2 regions of the Cobetia sp. ICG0124 genome follow, and region 1 is predicted to be linked to the other one. Evidence: predicted binding sites of a transcription regulator. Region 1 holds the regulator's gene; the other holds the start of a gene.
The links. The regulator sigma-54, encoded in region 1, starts transcription at its own class of promoters, with help from an activator protein. The targets are predictions, from matches to a motif close to TGGCACNNNNNTTGCTNT.
Positions count from the first base shown of each region.

Region 2: the regulator sigma-54 is predicted to act here: its motif matches at 4,498-4,515, upstream of urtA (urea ABC transporter substrate-binding protein).

Region 1 is NZ_CP024893.1:2,608,545-2,616,198, reverse strand. It holds partial or broken gene mgtE (magnesium transporter) at 1-129, opposite strand, end outside; gene CU110_RS12280 (HPr family phosphocarrier protein) at 294-563, opposite strand; gene rapZ (RNase adapter RapZ) at 550-1,464, opposite strand; gene CU110_RS12270 (PTS sugar transporter subunit IIA) at 1,511-1,981, opposite strand; gene raiA (ribosome-associated translation inhibitor RaiA) at 1,991-2,299, opposite strand; gene CU110_RS12260 (RNA polymerase factor sigma-54) at 2,506-3,954, opposite strand; gene lptB (LPS export ABC transporter ATP-binding protein) at 4,106-4,846, opposite strand; gene lptA (lipopolysaccharide transport periplasmic protein LptA) at 4,843-5,346, opposite strand; gene lptC (LPS export ABC transporter periplasmic protein LptC) at 5,356-6,039, opposite strand; gene CU110_RS12240 (HAD hydrolase family protein) at 6,039-6,608, opposite strand; gene CU110_RS12235 (KpsF/GutQ family sugar-phosphate isomerase) at 6,694-7,654, opposite strand, start outside.
Region 2 is NZ_CP024893.1:1,255,155-1,262,808, reverse strand. It holds gene urtD (urea ABC transporter ATP-binding protein UrtD) at 1-241, opposite strand, end outside; partial or broken gene urtC (urea ABC transporter permease subunit UrtC) at 287-1,363, opposite strand; gene urtB (urea ABC transporter permease subunit UrtB) at 1,367-3,019, opposite strand; gene urtA (urea ABC transporter substrate-binding protein) at 3,155-4,429, opposite strand; gene CU110_RS05805 (PLP-dependent aminotransferase family protein) at 4,552-5,973, shown strand; gene CU110_RS05800 (cytochrome ubiquinol oxidase subunit I) at 6,508-7,654, shown strand, end outside.

The sequences.
Region 1 (7,654 bases):
CAAGTGGGCCACGTCCACCGGTGCCAGGCCGCGATTCAGCATGCGCCTTGCCTGATCCAGCTCGCCACTTTCCAGTGCCTGTGACAGGCGATCAAGTCTTGGCTTGAGTTTGCGTGACGTCTTGCTCATCTGTCGGCTTCCCCTGTCGACATGAAGGACAGCGTTGATTCTACCATTGGCGCAGGGGGGCGCGTCGACAAAAGAAAACACTGTTTCTTATCGATAGGGCAATCAGCGCGGAAAAAGTGGCAGAAAGCCGGCGGGCGGGGGATGTCAGACGGGGTGCGGCGGCGTCATTCTTCCTCTTCGAAGCGCGCCTCGAACAGGGACTCGATCGCAGACAGGGCCTCATCTGCCTGTTCGCCCTCGACATCGATGATCAGCGCCGTGCCACACGGGGCTGCCAGCATCAGCAGCGCCATGACGTTGGCCGCGTTGGCGCGTCGCTCACCGTGACTGACCATGACCGTGGCCTCGAAGGGCGCACAGCAGTTGACCAGCTTGGTGGCAGCGCGAGCATGCAGCCCGCGCTTGTTGGTCAGAACCAGTTCACGACTGGGCATCGTGTGACTCCTGACGGGTATCGCTGATCGCCAGGGCCGTATGGATCCCCAGTTCCCGGTGGCGTAGACGCACTTCCGGAAGCTGCTTGGCGAAATGTTCGGCCAGCTGCTCGCAGAGATAGACGCTGCGATGCTGGCCGCCGGTACAGCCCACCGAAACGGTCAGGTAGCTGCGATTGCTGGCCTGATAGGCGGGCAGCCAGCGTTCCAGCCAGCCGGCGATGTCATCCTGCATCGCCTTGACGTCCGGGTAGCGCTGCAGGAATTCCGCCACGCTGTCATCACGACCGGTATCGCTGCGCAGATTGATGTCCCAGTAGGGGTTGGGCAGGCAGCGGGCATCGAACACCATGTCGGCATCGGTCGGCACGCCATGCTTGAAGCCGAAGGACTCGAAGGTGAGTGTCAGATGACGAGAGCTGTGCTGCGCGACCTGTTCGGTGATGCGCGAGCGCAGGTCATGCACGCTGAGGTTGGTCGAGTCGATGACCAGATCCGCCTTCTGACGAATCGGGGCCAGTGTCTGCTGCTCGATCTCGATGGCCTCGGCCAGCGTGCGGTCATTGTCACGGGTCAGCGGATGACGGCGGCGGGTCGCGGAATAGCGTTCGAGCAGGACACGGGAGTCCGTGGTCAGGTAGACGACCTGCACATCCATGCCGCTCTGACGAACGCTGTCGAGCAGTTCGGGGAAGCGACTCAGGGCATCGGGGAGGTTGCGCGCGTCAATGGAGACCGCGATGCGCCGGCGGGTGGGGCTGTCCTTTTCCAGCTGCTCGACCAATGGTGCCAGCAGCATGCCGGGCAGATTGTCGATGGCATAGTAGCCAATGTCTTCCAGCGCCTGGAGGGCAATCGATTTGCCGGAACCGGAGCGACCACTGATGATCACGATCTTCATGGAGTGCTCTCCCAGGGCGAGGTCAGCATGAGGTGAAAGCGGAGGTTCAGCGCGCCGGCAATTCGGCGATGGCCGAGGTCAGGGCATCGAACAATGCTCGCTGACTGTCTGCCTGGCGCAATGCTGCCCGGTTGGTGGGCGAGTTGAGCAGTTCCGCCACCTGGCCGAGCAGAGTGAGATGGGTGTCATCTGCCTCCTCGGGGACCAGCAGCACGAACAGCAGATCGATGGGTTCGCCATCGATGGCGTCAAAGTCGATGGGGTCACCGAGCTTCATGAACGCCGCGATGGGGGTCTTGCAGTGTGGACTGCGTGCATGTGGCACGGCCACGCCGTGGCCGATACCCGTCGAACCCAGTCTCTCGCGCCCGATCAGGCGCGAGAAGACTTCCTGGCTGTCCAGGCTGGGAATGTTCTGAGCAATGAAGGTGCTGAAGAATTCCAGCACCCGCTTCTTGCTCCCCCCGGGGACGCCGTAGAGCGTGCGCTCGGGGGGAAGGATCTGATCAAGTGTCATGGCAGAAGGTCAACGGGTCCCGGTGCCCTGAGAGCGAGCCTGGGACTTTTCCTTGTGTTTGACCAGCTGGCGGTCCAGCTTGTCGGCGAGCGCGTCGATGGCAGCGTACATGTTGGGGTCTTCTGCCAGGGCATGGAGGTCGGCGCCAGCGGCGTGCAGGGTGCAGGCAGCCTGTTGGCGTTCCTTCTCGATCGACAGTGTCACCTGAACATTGGTGATGTTGTCGTAATGCCGTTCGAGGCGAGCGAGCTTCTCGTTGACATAATCGCGGAGAGGATCGGTGAGTTCCACATGATGCCCGGTGATATTCACTTGCATGGACACGCTCCTTTATCCAGCGGGTTGCCTTTGAATTGTAACCCTTTTTGACTGCGAGCAAACCCTGATTGAACGCGCGGCCACGGTGTACCGAGCGTCTACCCCGACAATGCCCAAGCTTTGAACAAAGATCAACGCTGCGCTGCATCGTGGGGCAAGGCTTGTCTTCAACCCAGCGAGGGATATCAGCAGGTTCTTCATGAGCATCACGCCAAGCGCTTGCGCTCGCTGGAGGAGGGGATGCCCATGGCCTCGCGATACTTGGCGACCGTCCGGCGCGCTACCTCGATGCCATCACTGGCCAGCAGATCCACCAGGCGTGAGTCGGACAATGGCTTGCGCGCCGGTTCTTCCGAGATCAGCTTGCGAATGCGCGCGCGGATCGCGGTGCTGGAATGCGCGTCACCGTTGCCGCTGCCACCCACCTGACTCGAGAAGAAGAACTTGAGTTCGAACACGCCTCTCGGGGTGTGGATATATTTCTGGGTGGTCACCCGCGAGATGGTGGATTCGTGCATCTCGACCACTTCCGCGATGTTGGCGAGGATCAGCGGCTTCATGCCTTCTTCCCCCTGCTCGAGGAAGTCGATCTGGCGCGCCATGATCTCGCGGCCCACCTTGAGCAGGGTGTCATTGCGTGAGGACAGGCTCTTCATCAGCCAGCGGGCTTCCTGAAGATTGTCCTTGAGGAAGGTGTTGTCCGCGGACTTGTCGGCCCGCTTGATGAGGGCGGCATATTCCGGCTGGATACGCAGCTTGGGCAGCGCTTCCGGGTTGAGCTCGACCTGCCAGCCGTGACGCGTATGACGGACCAGCAGGTCCGGGATGACGTAATCACTGGCAGGCTCGCCCCAGGCGGACGCCGGGCGCGGGTCGAGCGCCCGTACCAGACGAATGACGTGATCCAGCTCATCATCATCCAGGCTCAGGCGACGCTTGAGCAGCTTGCGATCGTCATTGCCCAGTGCCTCGAGGAATTGCCGCACCAGACGGCGGGCCTGGGCCAGCAGCGGCAGATCGTCCGGCAGCAGGGCCAGCTGCAGCAGCAGACATTCGCGCAGGTCTCGAGCGAACACACCGGTGGGATCGAACTGCTGAAGGCGCAGCAGGACCTGCTCGAGTTCCGACGCCTTGAGGCCGGGCAGTCCCTGACCTCGCAGGCCATCGACCAGTTCGTCCAGGCTCATGCTCAGGTAGCCGGCCCCATCCACCGCATCGATCAGACTCTCCGCCATCTGGCGTTCACGTGCATCGAGGTCCGTCATCGCCAGCTGCCAGCGCAGGTGGTCCTGCAGGCTTTCGACACTGGTGTTGCGATCGAAGTCCGGCCCGTCCTCGCTCGAGCTTCCGCTGCCGGAACTGGTCAGGCTGCCTGCGTGATCCTGGTAGAGGTCCGACCAGTCACTGTCGAGAGGGTATTCTTCAGGAATCTCGCTGTTGGTCTCGGAGGTGGAGATCTCGCTCTTGTCCTGTGTCTCCGCGACATCCAGCGACTCGTATTCCTCGTCAAGCTCCAGCATGGGGTTTGACTCAAGCGCCTGCTGTATCTCCTGACGCAGGTCCAGCGTCGACAACTGCAGCAGCTGGATCGCTTGCTGAAGTTGCGGGGTCATGGTCAGGGAAGTGCCGAGTCGAAGCTGCAAGGTGGGTTTCATGGGGTCTGTCATTCACGGCAAAGGAACGTGCATCTACGCTATACCGTGGGTCGGGGCACTGACAAGGGGCAGTCGAGAATATTCAAGCAACTTGCATGCCATGTTGCCACCAAGGTGGTATGGACGTCATGCGTTCGAGTGAGGTGTGGCACTAGAGCTTGAACTCATGGCCCAGGTAGACATCACGCACCTGCTGGTTGGCGAGGATGGTGTCGGCGTCGCCATGCGCGATGATCTGACCATCGCCCACGATGTAGGCGGTATCGCAGATGTCGAGTGTCTCGCGCACGTTGTGGTCGGTGATCAGCACCCCGATACCGCGGTCGCGCAGCTGGCGCACGATGCTCTTGATCTCGCCCACCGAGATGGGGTCCACGCCGGCAAACGGCTCATCGAGCAGCACGAAGTCTGGCTCGGTGGCCAGTGCGCGAGCGATCTCCACGCGGCGGCGCTCCCCGCCGGAAAGGCTCATGCCGGCACTGTCACGAATATGCGTGATGCTGAACTCGTTGAGCAGCTCCTCCAGGCGTGCCTTGCGTCCGTTGCGATCCAGGTCCTTGCGCGTCTCGAGGATCGCCATGATGTTGTCGGATACCGAGAGCTTGCGGAAGATCGAGGCTTCCTGGGGCAGATAGCCGATGCCGGCGCGAGCCCGCTGATGCATGGCGGCGCCGGACAGGTCGTGGTCATCGATGGTCACGCTACCGGCATCCGAGCGCACGAGGCCGACGATCATGTAGAACGAGGTCGTCTTGCCGGCCCCGTTGGGGCCCAGCAGGCCTACGATGTCACCCTGGCGGATTTCCAGCGAGATGTCCTTGACGACCTTGCGACCCTTGTAGGCCTTGGCCAGATGACGAGCGCTGAGGGTACGTGGGCTGGCAGCAGTCATGTGCCATTGCTGGCATTGACCTGGCGCTTGTCCAGGAAGTATTCCACGTAGCCACCTTCGAAGGTGTCATCGCCTTTCTCCAGACGGGCATCGCCGACCAGTTCCACCCGACGTTCCAGCGCGTGGTAGCGAATGGTATTCGCCCAGCCCTTGACCAGTCGCTCGTCGGTATCGGGTTTCTGCTCCATGTAGGCGCGCTGGCCGGTGGCCTTGACCAGGGAAATCTCGCCGCTGTCGGCGCGACTGATGTCCACGCGCGCGGCATCCAGCTTCATGCTGCCCTGGCGCATTTCCACGCGACCGGTATAGGTGGCTGTGCCGGCCTTGTCATCCAGTGACAGTGAGTCGGCGGCAATGTTGATCGGCTGGTTGGCATCGCTGTCCAGCGCCAGTGCGGTCGGGGAAAGCGTCGTCATGCCAAGTGCCAGGCCAAGGGCCATGACACCGGGTCTGAGTGTCTGGCGCCAGACCGTCAAGGGCGTGAGAGTCGTTGAAGTCATGGGGTGCGCTCACTGATCCTGGGCCGGCGCGGCATCGAAGGTGCTGGAGACGCGGCCATCATCGTCACGGGTGGTGTCATTGCCGGTGTCGAGAGTCTCGGCTTCCCGGGCGGCATCGCTCTTGCCCTTGCCGGGTTGCAGGGTACTGCGGACGCGGCCTTCCAGCTGGGCGGAATCCTGAGAGAGGTCAGCGCTGAAGCGATCACTCTCGACGCGTTGACCATTCTGGGTGATCACCACCGGCACGTCACTCCAGGCACGATTCTGCTCACGACTGTAATGCAGCACGTCGGTGTCCAGTGTCCAGGCGTCCGAAGGCTGGCGCAGTCTGGCATTGCCCTCGAGGGTGAAGGTGTCGCCGCCGGCGCTCAACACGCCACTGTCACCCGTGGCGTACCAGCGACGGTCTTCGCTGTCGTTGGTCCGGATCTTCGGTGCCTGCGCACGCGTCACGTCATCGCCTGGCGTGTGTTCGATGTGCGGGGAGGTCATCGACTGGATCGACACTCCCCGCGCATCGAAGCGCGTCATGTCAGCCCCGTCGAGATAGTAATCCGGCTCATCACTGCTGGCGTCGACATCCACTGTCGATTCCAGACTGTTGCGCTGCTCGATCAGGGCCATGACGCCGCCGACCAGCAGGAGCAGCAGCATCAGCCACAGGCGCGGAGAGGGACGGGGAAGACGTGGCATCAGGCGCGCGACTCCTGCAGATAGGTATCCAGCACCGAGGCCCAGTGGCCCTGTGCCTTGAGCAGCAGATCACAGATCTCGCGCACGGCACCATCACCGCCCTGACGAGTGGTCACCCAGTTGGCTTCACTCATCACATAGGGCATGGCGTTGGGAACGCTGACCCCCAGACCGACGCGACGGATGGCTTCGCGATCCGGCAGGTCATCTCCGCAGTAGGCCACCTCATCCAGCGCGATATCGTGCTCGCGACACAGGTTGGTCAGCGCGACCAGCTTGTCCTCGCGGCCCTGAATGACGTCCTGGATACCCAGCTCCTTGGCGCGACGTTCCACCATCGGTGAGCTGCGACCCGTGATCAAGGCGACTCGGATACCGCTGCGCAGGATCAGCTTGAGGCCGTGGCCATCCTGGACATGGAAGCTCTTGGTTTCCACGCCATTGGCATCGTAGTGCAGCCGGTTGTCCGTCAGCACGCCGTCCACATCCAGCGCCAGCAGGCGCACGCGACGTGAGCGGTCGATGATGTCCTGGGGGTAGTCCTCCGCCAGGGAAGTGATGTCATTCATGGTCTTTCTCCTCGCATTCCGTGCATGCGTGACGCATTCCTGTAGGCGACGCTGTCGTGCAGAGACAGCAATCCCGCGGGGGAGTTCAGATCACGCCGCTGGCCAGCAGGCCGTGCATGTGGATGGCGCCGATCGGGTGCTCATCCTCGTCACAGACTACCAGAACGCTGATGCGGTTTTCTTCCATGATGCGCACCGCCTCGGCGGCCAGCATGCTGGAACGGATGGTCTTGCCACCGCGCGTCATGACGTCATCGACCTTGAGCGCACGCAGATCGCCGTGCTGATCCAGGGTGCGGCGCAGATCCCCATCGGTATAGACGCCGACCAGATGCTCGTCCTCGTCGATCACGCAGGTGAACCCCATGCCCTGGCGGGTGATCTCGAGCAGCGCATCGCGCAGCGGGCTGCCCAGCGCCACGCGTGGCAGGGCATCGCCTTGATGCATGACGTCCTGGACGCGCAGCAGCAGTCGCCGCCCAAGGCTGCCACCGGGATGAGAGAGTGCGAACTCCTCGGCGGTGAAGCCGCGGGCTTCCAGCAGTGCCACGGCCAGCGCATCCCCCATCACCAGTGCGGCGGTCGTGGAGGCCGTCGGTGCCAGGTTCAGCGGACAGGCCTCCTGGGCGACGCTGGTGTCCAGGTGTGCGTCTGCATCACGCGCGAGCGTCGAGCCGGGCTTGCCGGTCATCGAGACCAGCGGCGTCCCCATGCGCTTGAGCAGTGGCAGCAGGGCGGTGACTTCGGCGGTTTCACCGGAATTGGACAGTGCCAGCACCGTGTCCGACGAGGTGATCATGCCGAGATCCCCATGGCTGGCTTCGCCGGGATGCACGAAGAATGCCGGCGTGCCGGTGCTGGCCAGAGTCGCCGCGATCTTGCTGGCGATATGGCCGGATTTCCCCATGCCGGTGACGATCACCCGGCCCTTGGTCGCCATCATCAGCTGGCAGGCATGATCGAACTCTGCATCCAGTTGGTGCTCCAGTGCCGCGATGGCGGCGCCCTCGATCGCGAAGGTGCGTCGGGCGCTGGCGCGGAAATCC
Region 2 (7,654 bases), 1.4 Mb from region 1:
TCTTGCCGGTGATGATGTCCATCATCGTGGTCTTGCCGGCGCCGTTGGGGCCGATGATGCAGCGCAGCTCACCATCGTCGATGGTCAGGTTGAGGTCGTTGATCGCCTTGAAGCCATCGAAGCTGACACTGACATCCTCCAGATAGAGGATCGGCCCGTGGGTCACATCCACCGGCGAGACACGTGGGGTCAGGAAGTCGAACACGCGATCCCGCGTGGCCATCTCTTTCAACAGGCTCATGCCGTGGCCTCCTGACGACGAGCGCCTGCCCCAGCCACGCTGGGCGAACAGGCCGGCGATGCCCTTGGGCAACAGCACGGTGACCAGCACGAACAGACCGCCGAGAGCGAACAGCCAGGCGTCCGGCATGATGCCGGTGAACACCGTCTTGGCGTAATTGACGATCAGCGCGCCCAGCACGGCGCCGTAGAGCGTCGCGCGGCCGCCGAGCGCCACCCACACCACCACCTCGATGGAGAACAGCGGCGAGAACTCGCCGGGATTGATGATGCCGACCTGCGGCACATACAGCGCTCCCGCCACTCCGGCCAGCATCGCCGAGACCACGAAGATGAACAGCTGGACACGTTCGACGCGATAGCCCAGAAAGCGCGTGCGCGCCTCGGCGTCGCGACAGGCGATGCTCACGCGTCCGAGCTTGGAACCGACGATGCCGCGACACAGCAGATAACCGAGTCCCAGCGCCACACCGCTGGCGATGAACAGCGCGATGCGTACCGCATCCGTGCGCAGATCGAAGCCGAGAATGTCCTTGAAGTCGGTCAGGCCGTTGTTGCCGCCAAAGCCCATCTCATTGCGGAAGAACGCCAGCATCAAGGCGAAGGTCAGCGCCTGGGTGATGATGGAGAGATAGACACCGGTGACGCGGGAGCGGAAGGCCAGGAATCCGAACACCAGCGCCAGCAGCCCCGGTGCCAGCAGCACCATCAGGAAGGCGAAGCCGGGCATGTCAAAGCCCTGCCAGAACCACGGCAGCTCCTGCCAGTTGAGGAAGACCATGAAGTCCGGCAGTTCCGGATTGCCATACACGCCGCGGTCGCCCACCTGGCGCATCAGGTACATGCCCATGGCGTAACCGCCCAGCGCGAAGAAGGCCCCGTGGCCCAGGCTGAGGATGCCCAGGTAGCCCCAGACGAGATCCACCGCCACCGCCAGCAGCGCATAGCACAGGTACTTGCCCAGCAAGGTGACGGTGAAGGTGCTGACATGCAACGGGTTACTCTCGGGCAGCAGCACATGCAGCAGCGTGACCGCGAGTACCGACAGTGTCAGGACTGCCAGGAATATCTGGGTGGAGCGCTCCGTGAAGGGGCGCGCCAGCCAGGAACGTGAATCAGGCATGGATCAACCCTCCGCGGCGCGGCCCTTCTGCGGGAAGAGTCCCCGCGGGCGCTTTTGAATGAACAGGATGATGAACACCAGCACCACGATCTTGGCGAGGACCGCACCCGCCCAGGGCTCGAGGAACTGATTGAGCAGCCCCAGCGACATGCCGGCCACCAGCGTGCCCCACAAATTGCCGACCCCACCGAACACCACCACCATGAAGGAATCGATGATGTAGTTCTGGCCCAGGTTCGGCCCGACGTTGGTGATCTGCGAGAGCGCGACACCGGCAAGGCCGGCAACGCCGGAGCCGAGTGCGAAGGTCATGATGTCGACACGCGTCGCCTTGATGCCCATCGAGCGCGCCATGGCACGGTTCTGGGTCACCGCCCGCACCTCGAGCCCGAGACGGGTGCGGCGCATGATCAGCATCAAACCGGCGAACACGAACAGCGCGAAGCCGATGATGTAGAGGCGATTGAGCGTCAATGACAGCGCCTCATTGATCATCAGCGAGCCGCTCATCCACTCCGGCGTGACCACGATGCGATTCAGGGGCGAGATGGTGGTACGCACCAGCTGCTGCAGGATCAGGCTGATGCCGAAGGTGGCCAGCAAGGTCTCCAGCGGACGCCCCTTGAGGTGCTGGATGACGCTGCGCTCGATGATGACGCCCACCGCCGCCGCGACCAGAAAGCCTGCGGGAATGGAAAGCAGCAGTGCCAGCCCCGGCTGCCCGGGCAGCAGCTGCTGCATGCCCCAGGTGGTGTAGGCGCCCAGCATGATCAGTTCGCCATGCGCCATGTTGATCACGCCCATGACACCGAAGGTGATGGCAAGCCCGATGGCAGCCAGCACCAGTACCGAGCCCAGCGAGAGGCCGAAGTAGAGCGTCTCGAGCCCGCTGTTGAGCTTGAGCTTCTGCTCGATACCGGCCAGTGCTACCCGGGCGGCCTTGGCCAGCTGCGGGTCATCACTGGCCGCGGCACCATTGATGGCGGCGATCGCCGCGGCATTCAGGCTGCCGGACAGCGTCTCCAGCGCCGCAGGGTCGCCATTGGCTTCCAGCTGCTGGATGGCGAGCGCCTCCGCCAGGGTGGCGCGGGTATCAGCATCGGCTTCCTGCTCGATCAGGCTTGGCAGCCGCTCGGCCATGGTCTCATCGACACTGCCGCGCAGGCCGCGCGCCGCCGCGAGCCGGACCTCGGCCTCCGGGGACAACAGGTCGATCATCGACAACACACCATCGATATGGCCACGCAGCGAGTTGTTGCTGCGCAGTGTCTCGAGCTCACGCCGCGAGACCTTGCCGGCGGAGTCGCCGGACAGGGCGTCGGAAACGGCCCATTCGCGGCCGCGATTGCTGTCGATGATCAGGAAGCGCTCGCCGCTCTTGAGGCGAGCCAGCTTGCTTGAGGAGAAGGCTTCCAGCCAGCCACGCGCGCGCTCATCGCCGCTCACGGCGATCTCATCGATCACGGCCGGCTTGGCGGGATTGCGCGCCTCGGCAAGTCGGGTCAGCAAGGTCTGGGCAGCGCCGTCAGACAGACGCGCTGACTGCCCAGTCGCGGATTCGGACTGGGCAGCGGCAAACAGGGGGAATGACAGAAGACAGATCAGCAGCATCCTCTGCCAGCACCAGCGGAACATCGTTGCAACGGAGATAGACATCAAGAAGGCCATCCATGGTGAACGCGCGAAGGCGTCATCAGTCTCCGAGGGCGTCGCGACCTCGGAGACTGACACTCAGCGAGGCGGCACGCAGGCTCACATGCGCGCCGCCTCACTCTCAGAACGTGCTACGCCTCATTGCGTGGCGACGTTCTGTTGAGCCCCACAGGAATGGGTCACGACGTTGTAGTTGCCGCACTCCATCGGTTTGCGCCAGTCGCTGATCAGGTCCTTGGAACCTTCCAGATAGTCCGACCAGGCATCGCCTGCCACGGTGGAGGGGGTCTGCCAGACGACGGAGAACTGGCCGTTGTCCTGGATCTCGCCGATCAGCACCGGTTTGGTGATGTGATGGTTGGGCATCATGGTGGCGTAGCCGCCGGTCAGGTTGGGAACGGATACGCCGATGATGGCGTCCTTGACCGCATCGACCTCGACACTGCCTGCCTTGCGAGCGGCTTCCATCCACATGTTGAAGCCGATGTAGTGGGCTTCCATCGGGTCATTGGTGACCGCATCTTCCTTGCCGGTGTAGGCGATCCACTCATCGATGAAGTCGTAGTTGGTGTCGCTGTCCACGCTCATGAAGTAGTTCCAGGCCGCGAGATGCCCGACCAGCGGTGCAGTATCGATGCCCGAGAGCTCCTGCTCGCCCACCGAGAAGGCCACCACCGGAATGTCCTCGGCATCGATGCCCTGGTTGGCCAGCTCACGATAGAACGGCACGTTGGCATCGCCGTTGATGGTGGACACCACGGCCGTCTTCTTGCCGGCGCTGCCGAAGGACTTGATGTCCGAGACGATGGACTGCCAGTTGGAATGACCGAAGGGCGTGTAATTGACCATCACATCCTCGTCGGCCACACCGTGAGACTTGAGGTAGGCGGCCAGGATCTTGTTGGTGGTACGCGGATAGACATAGTCCGTGCCTGCCAGCACCCAGCGCTCCACGCCCACATCGTTCATCAGATAATCCACTGCCGGAATCGCCTGCTGATTGGGCGCCGCCCCGGTATAGAAGACATTCTCCGAGGACTCCTCGCCCTCATACTGCACCGGATAGAACAGCAGGCCGTTGAGCTCCTCGACCACCGGCAGCACCGACTTGCGCGAGACGGACGTCCAGTTGCCGAAGATCACGTCGACCTTGTCCTGCGCCAGCAGTTCACGCGCCTTCTCGGCGAACAGCGGCCAGTTGGAGGCCGGGTCGACCACGACGGGCTCCAGCTTGCGTCCCAGCAGCCCGCCCTTCTCGTTCTGCTTCTCGATCAGCATCAACATGGTGTCTTTCAGTGTCGATTCACTGATCGCCATGGTGCCGGACAGTGAATGCAGGATGCCGACCTTGATCGGCCCCTCTTCCGCCTGGGCGACATTGGCCAGCGAGAAACCGACACAGGCGGACAGCATTGCGGCAGCAATTTTCTTGTTCACGACATTCCCTCGTATCTTGTTGTACTTGTTATCCCGACTGAGGTAGTGCAATTGATGTGCCAGCTCCTTGCCTCCCCGACTCCTCCAGGAAAGCCCTCATGAAGCGTTATGAACGCTTTGCCGCCGAGATCTCCAACCTGATTCGAACCGGCATTCTCGCGCCGGGTGAGCGCGTGCCGTCGGTGCGTCAGGCCAGCAAGGCGCATGGCATCAGCCCCTCTACCGTCTTCCAGGCGTATTACCTGCTGGAGAATCAGGGATTGATCAGTGCGCGGCCGCGCTCGGGATATTTCGTGCGCGACAATGCCTCACGGATACTTGATGAGCCGCATGTCGCCCTGCAGCAGCAAGCCCCTTCCGATGTCGCCGTCAGTGAACTGGTGTTCTCGGTGCTGGGCTCACTGCGCGACAACGACACCGTGCCCTTCGGCTCTGCCTTCCCGAGCCCGGAGCTCTTTCCGCTCGCGCGGCTTGCGACCAGCATGACGCGTGGGCTGCGCCAGCTGTCATCGCATGCCGTGATCTCCGACATGACCACAGGCCATCCTGACCTGTGCCGACAGATCGCTCAGCGCTACATGGTCAACGGCATGCAGCTGCCGACAGAGGCGCTGGTGATCACCAATGGCGCCATGGAAGCGCTCAATCTTGGCCTGCAATGTGTCACCCAGACCGGGGACCTGGTCGCCATCGAGGCGCCGGCCTTCTATGCCACGCTTCAGGTGCTTGAGCGGCTCAAGCTGCGCGCGGTGGAAATTCCGGTACACCCGCGCGACGGGATCGATCTCGAGGTGCTCGAGAATCGTCTGGAGACGCTGCCCATCAAGGCCTGCTGGTTCATGAGCCATCTGCAGAATCCGCTGGGGGCCAGCTTGAGCGATGCGCGCAAGGCGCAACTGTATGCGCTGCTCTGCCGTCATCAGCTGCCGATGCTGGAGGATGATGTCTACGCGGAGCTTTATTTCGATCAACGTGCCGAGGTGTCGCCCCCGCAGCCCGTCAAGGCGCTGGATGTCGAGGGCCTGGTGATGCACTGCGGGTCGTTCTCCAAGTGCCTGGCGCCGGGCTATCGGGTGGGCTGGATATCCGCGGGGCGGCATACCCGGGAGATTTCGCGCCTCAAGCTGATGACGACCATCTCGCCATCGCTGCCTGCCCAGGTGGCCCTGGCCGACTACCTCCAGCATGGCGGCTACGACCGCCACCTGCGCAAGCTACGCCTGGCGCTCGAGACCCAGCAGACGGCCATGCTGGCAGCCATTGATCGCTACTTCCCTGCAGACACCCGCGTTACCCATCCCCACGGGGGCTATTTCCTGTGGTGCGAGCTTCCCGAGCACATCGACTCGCTGGCCCTGTTTCAGCAGGCACTGGCCCACGGCATCAGCCTGGCGCCGGGGCCCATCTTCTCGGCCACCCAGGGCTTCAAGCATTGCATTCGCTTGAGCTACGGCCACCCGTGGGACGCGGCGTCAGAGCGCGCCATGCAAACATTGGGTGAATTGCTCAAGGCAGCCTGACACGCGGACCACTCAGGTTGTATGCGATATGCGATATGCGATATGCAGGATGCGAGAAGCGCCTTGAGTATGTGCGCATGAGTGCGCGCAAATACCGCAGTCCTTGCTGCCGCCTTGCCACACAGTCTTCACGCGTTATCCGCTGCGTCAAAACAGTCTTTTGCGGTGCATATCACTCGCTCGAGAGCCGCTTGCCACGCCTTGATTGCGCACCGTTTTACTCACCTTGATTGCCTGCCCTGATGCCGCATGTGTGCCCCTGCAGAGTGCGCCAGAGCCCGCCATGGCGGGGCCTGCCGCCTAGGGCGATGAGGCCCCTCCTGTCCGGCTCGCCTTGCTGGATTCTTGCCATACCGCCTGGCTGGCGGGTTGACTGGCTCACGGGCATTTCACGCCAAGCCAAGGTTCAGCTCGCAACTGATATGGTTTTTTCTCGCACAACTGAGCCTGTTATGGGATCAGGCGGCTCCCTAGAGTAGCGGCGAAGATTCAGGCAGGGCCGTCCCCCTTGCCGCCTACTCAGGAGACATTGCCATGTTCGGCACCGAGGCCATCGACCTGGCCAGGATACAGTTCGCCTTCACCATCTCGTTTCACATCATCTTCCCGGCCATCACCATTGGCCTCGCCAGCTATCTGGCGGTGCTGGAAGGCATGTGGTTGAAGACAGGCACACAGGTCTACCGCAATCTCTATCATTTCTGGTCGAAGATATTCGCGGTCAACTTCGCGATGGGTGTGGTGTCGGGACTGGTCATGGCCTACCAGTTCGGCACGCATTGGAGCGGTTTCTCGGCCTTTGCCGGCAGCGTGACCGGGCCACTGCTGACCTATGAAGTGCTGACCGCCTTCTTCCTCGAAGCCGGCTTCCTCGGCGTGATGCTATTTGGCTGGAATCGCGTCGGTCGCGGCCTGCACTTCTTCTCGACCTGCATGGTCGCACTCGGCACCCTGGTCTCGATGTTCTGGATCCTGTCGTCCAACAGCTGGATGCAGACCCCACAGGGGCACGAGGTCATTGATGGCATCGTCGTGCCGGTCGACTGGTTCGCGATCGTCTTCAACCCCTCCTTCCCCTATCGCCTGGCCCACATGGCACTGGCCTCCTTCCTGAGCACCTCGCTGTTCGTCGCTGCCTCCGCCGCCTGGTTGCTGCTCAAGAAACGCGACACCCCGGAAGTGCGCAAGATGCTGGTCATGGCGGTGCTGATGTTGATGGTGACCGCCCCGCTGCAGGCCTTCGTCGGCGACATGCATGGCCTGAATACGCTCAAGCACCAACCGGCCAAGATCGCGGCCATCGAAGGTCATTGGGACAACAGCCATGGGGAACCGACGCCGTTGATCCTGTTCGGTGTGCCCGACATGCAGCGCGAAGAGACGCGCTTCGCGCTCGAGATCCCGGCTCTCGGCAGCCTGCTGTTGATGCATGACATCGACAAGCAGGTACCGGCGCTCAAGGACTTCCCCGCCGCGGACCGTCCCAATTCGACCATCGTGTTCTGGAGCTTCCGCCTGATGGTTGGCCTGGGCCTTGCGATGATTCTGCTCGGCCTCTCGGGTGTCTATCTGGCTCGCAAGGGTAGGCTCTTTATCTCGCGGCGCTGGCTGAGGCTGGCCGTCGCCATGGGGCCGGCCGGTCTGATCGCGATACTCGCGGGCTGGTTCACCACCGAAGTCG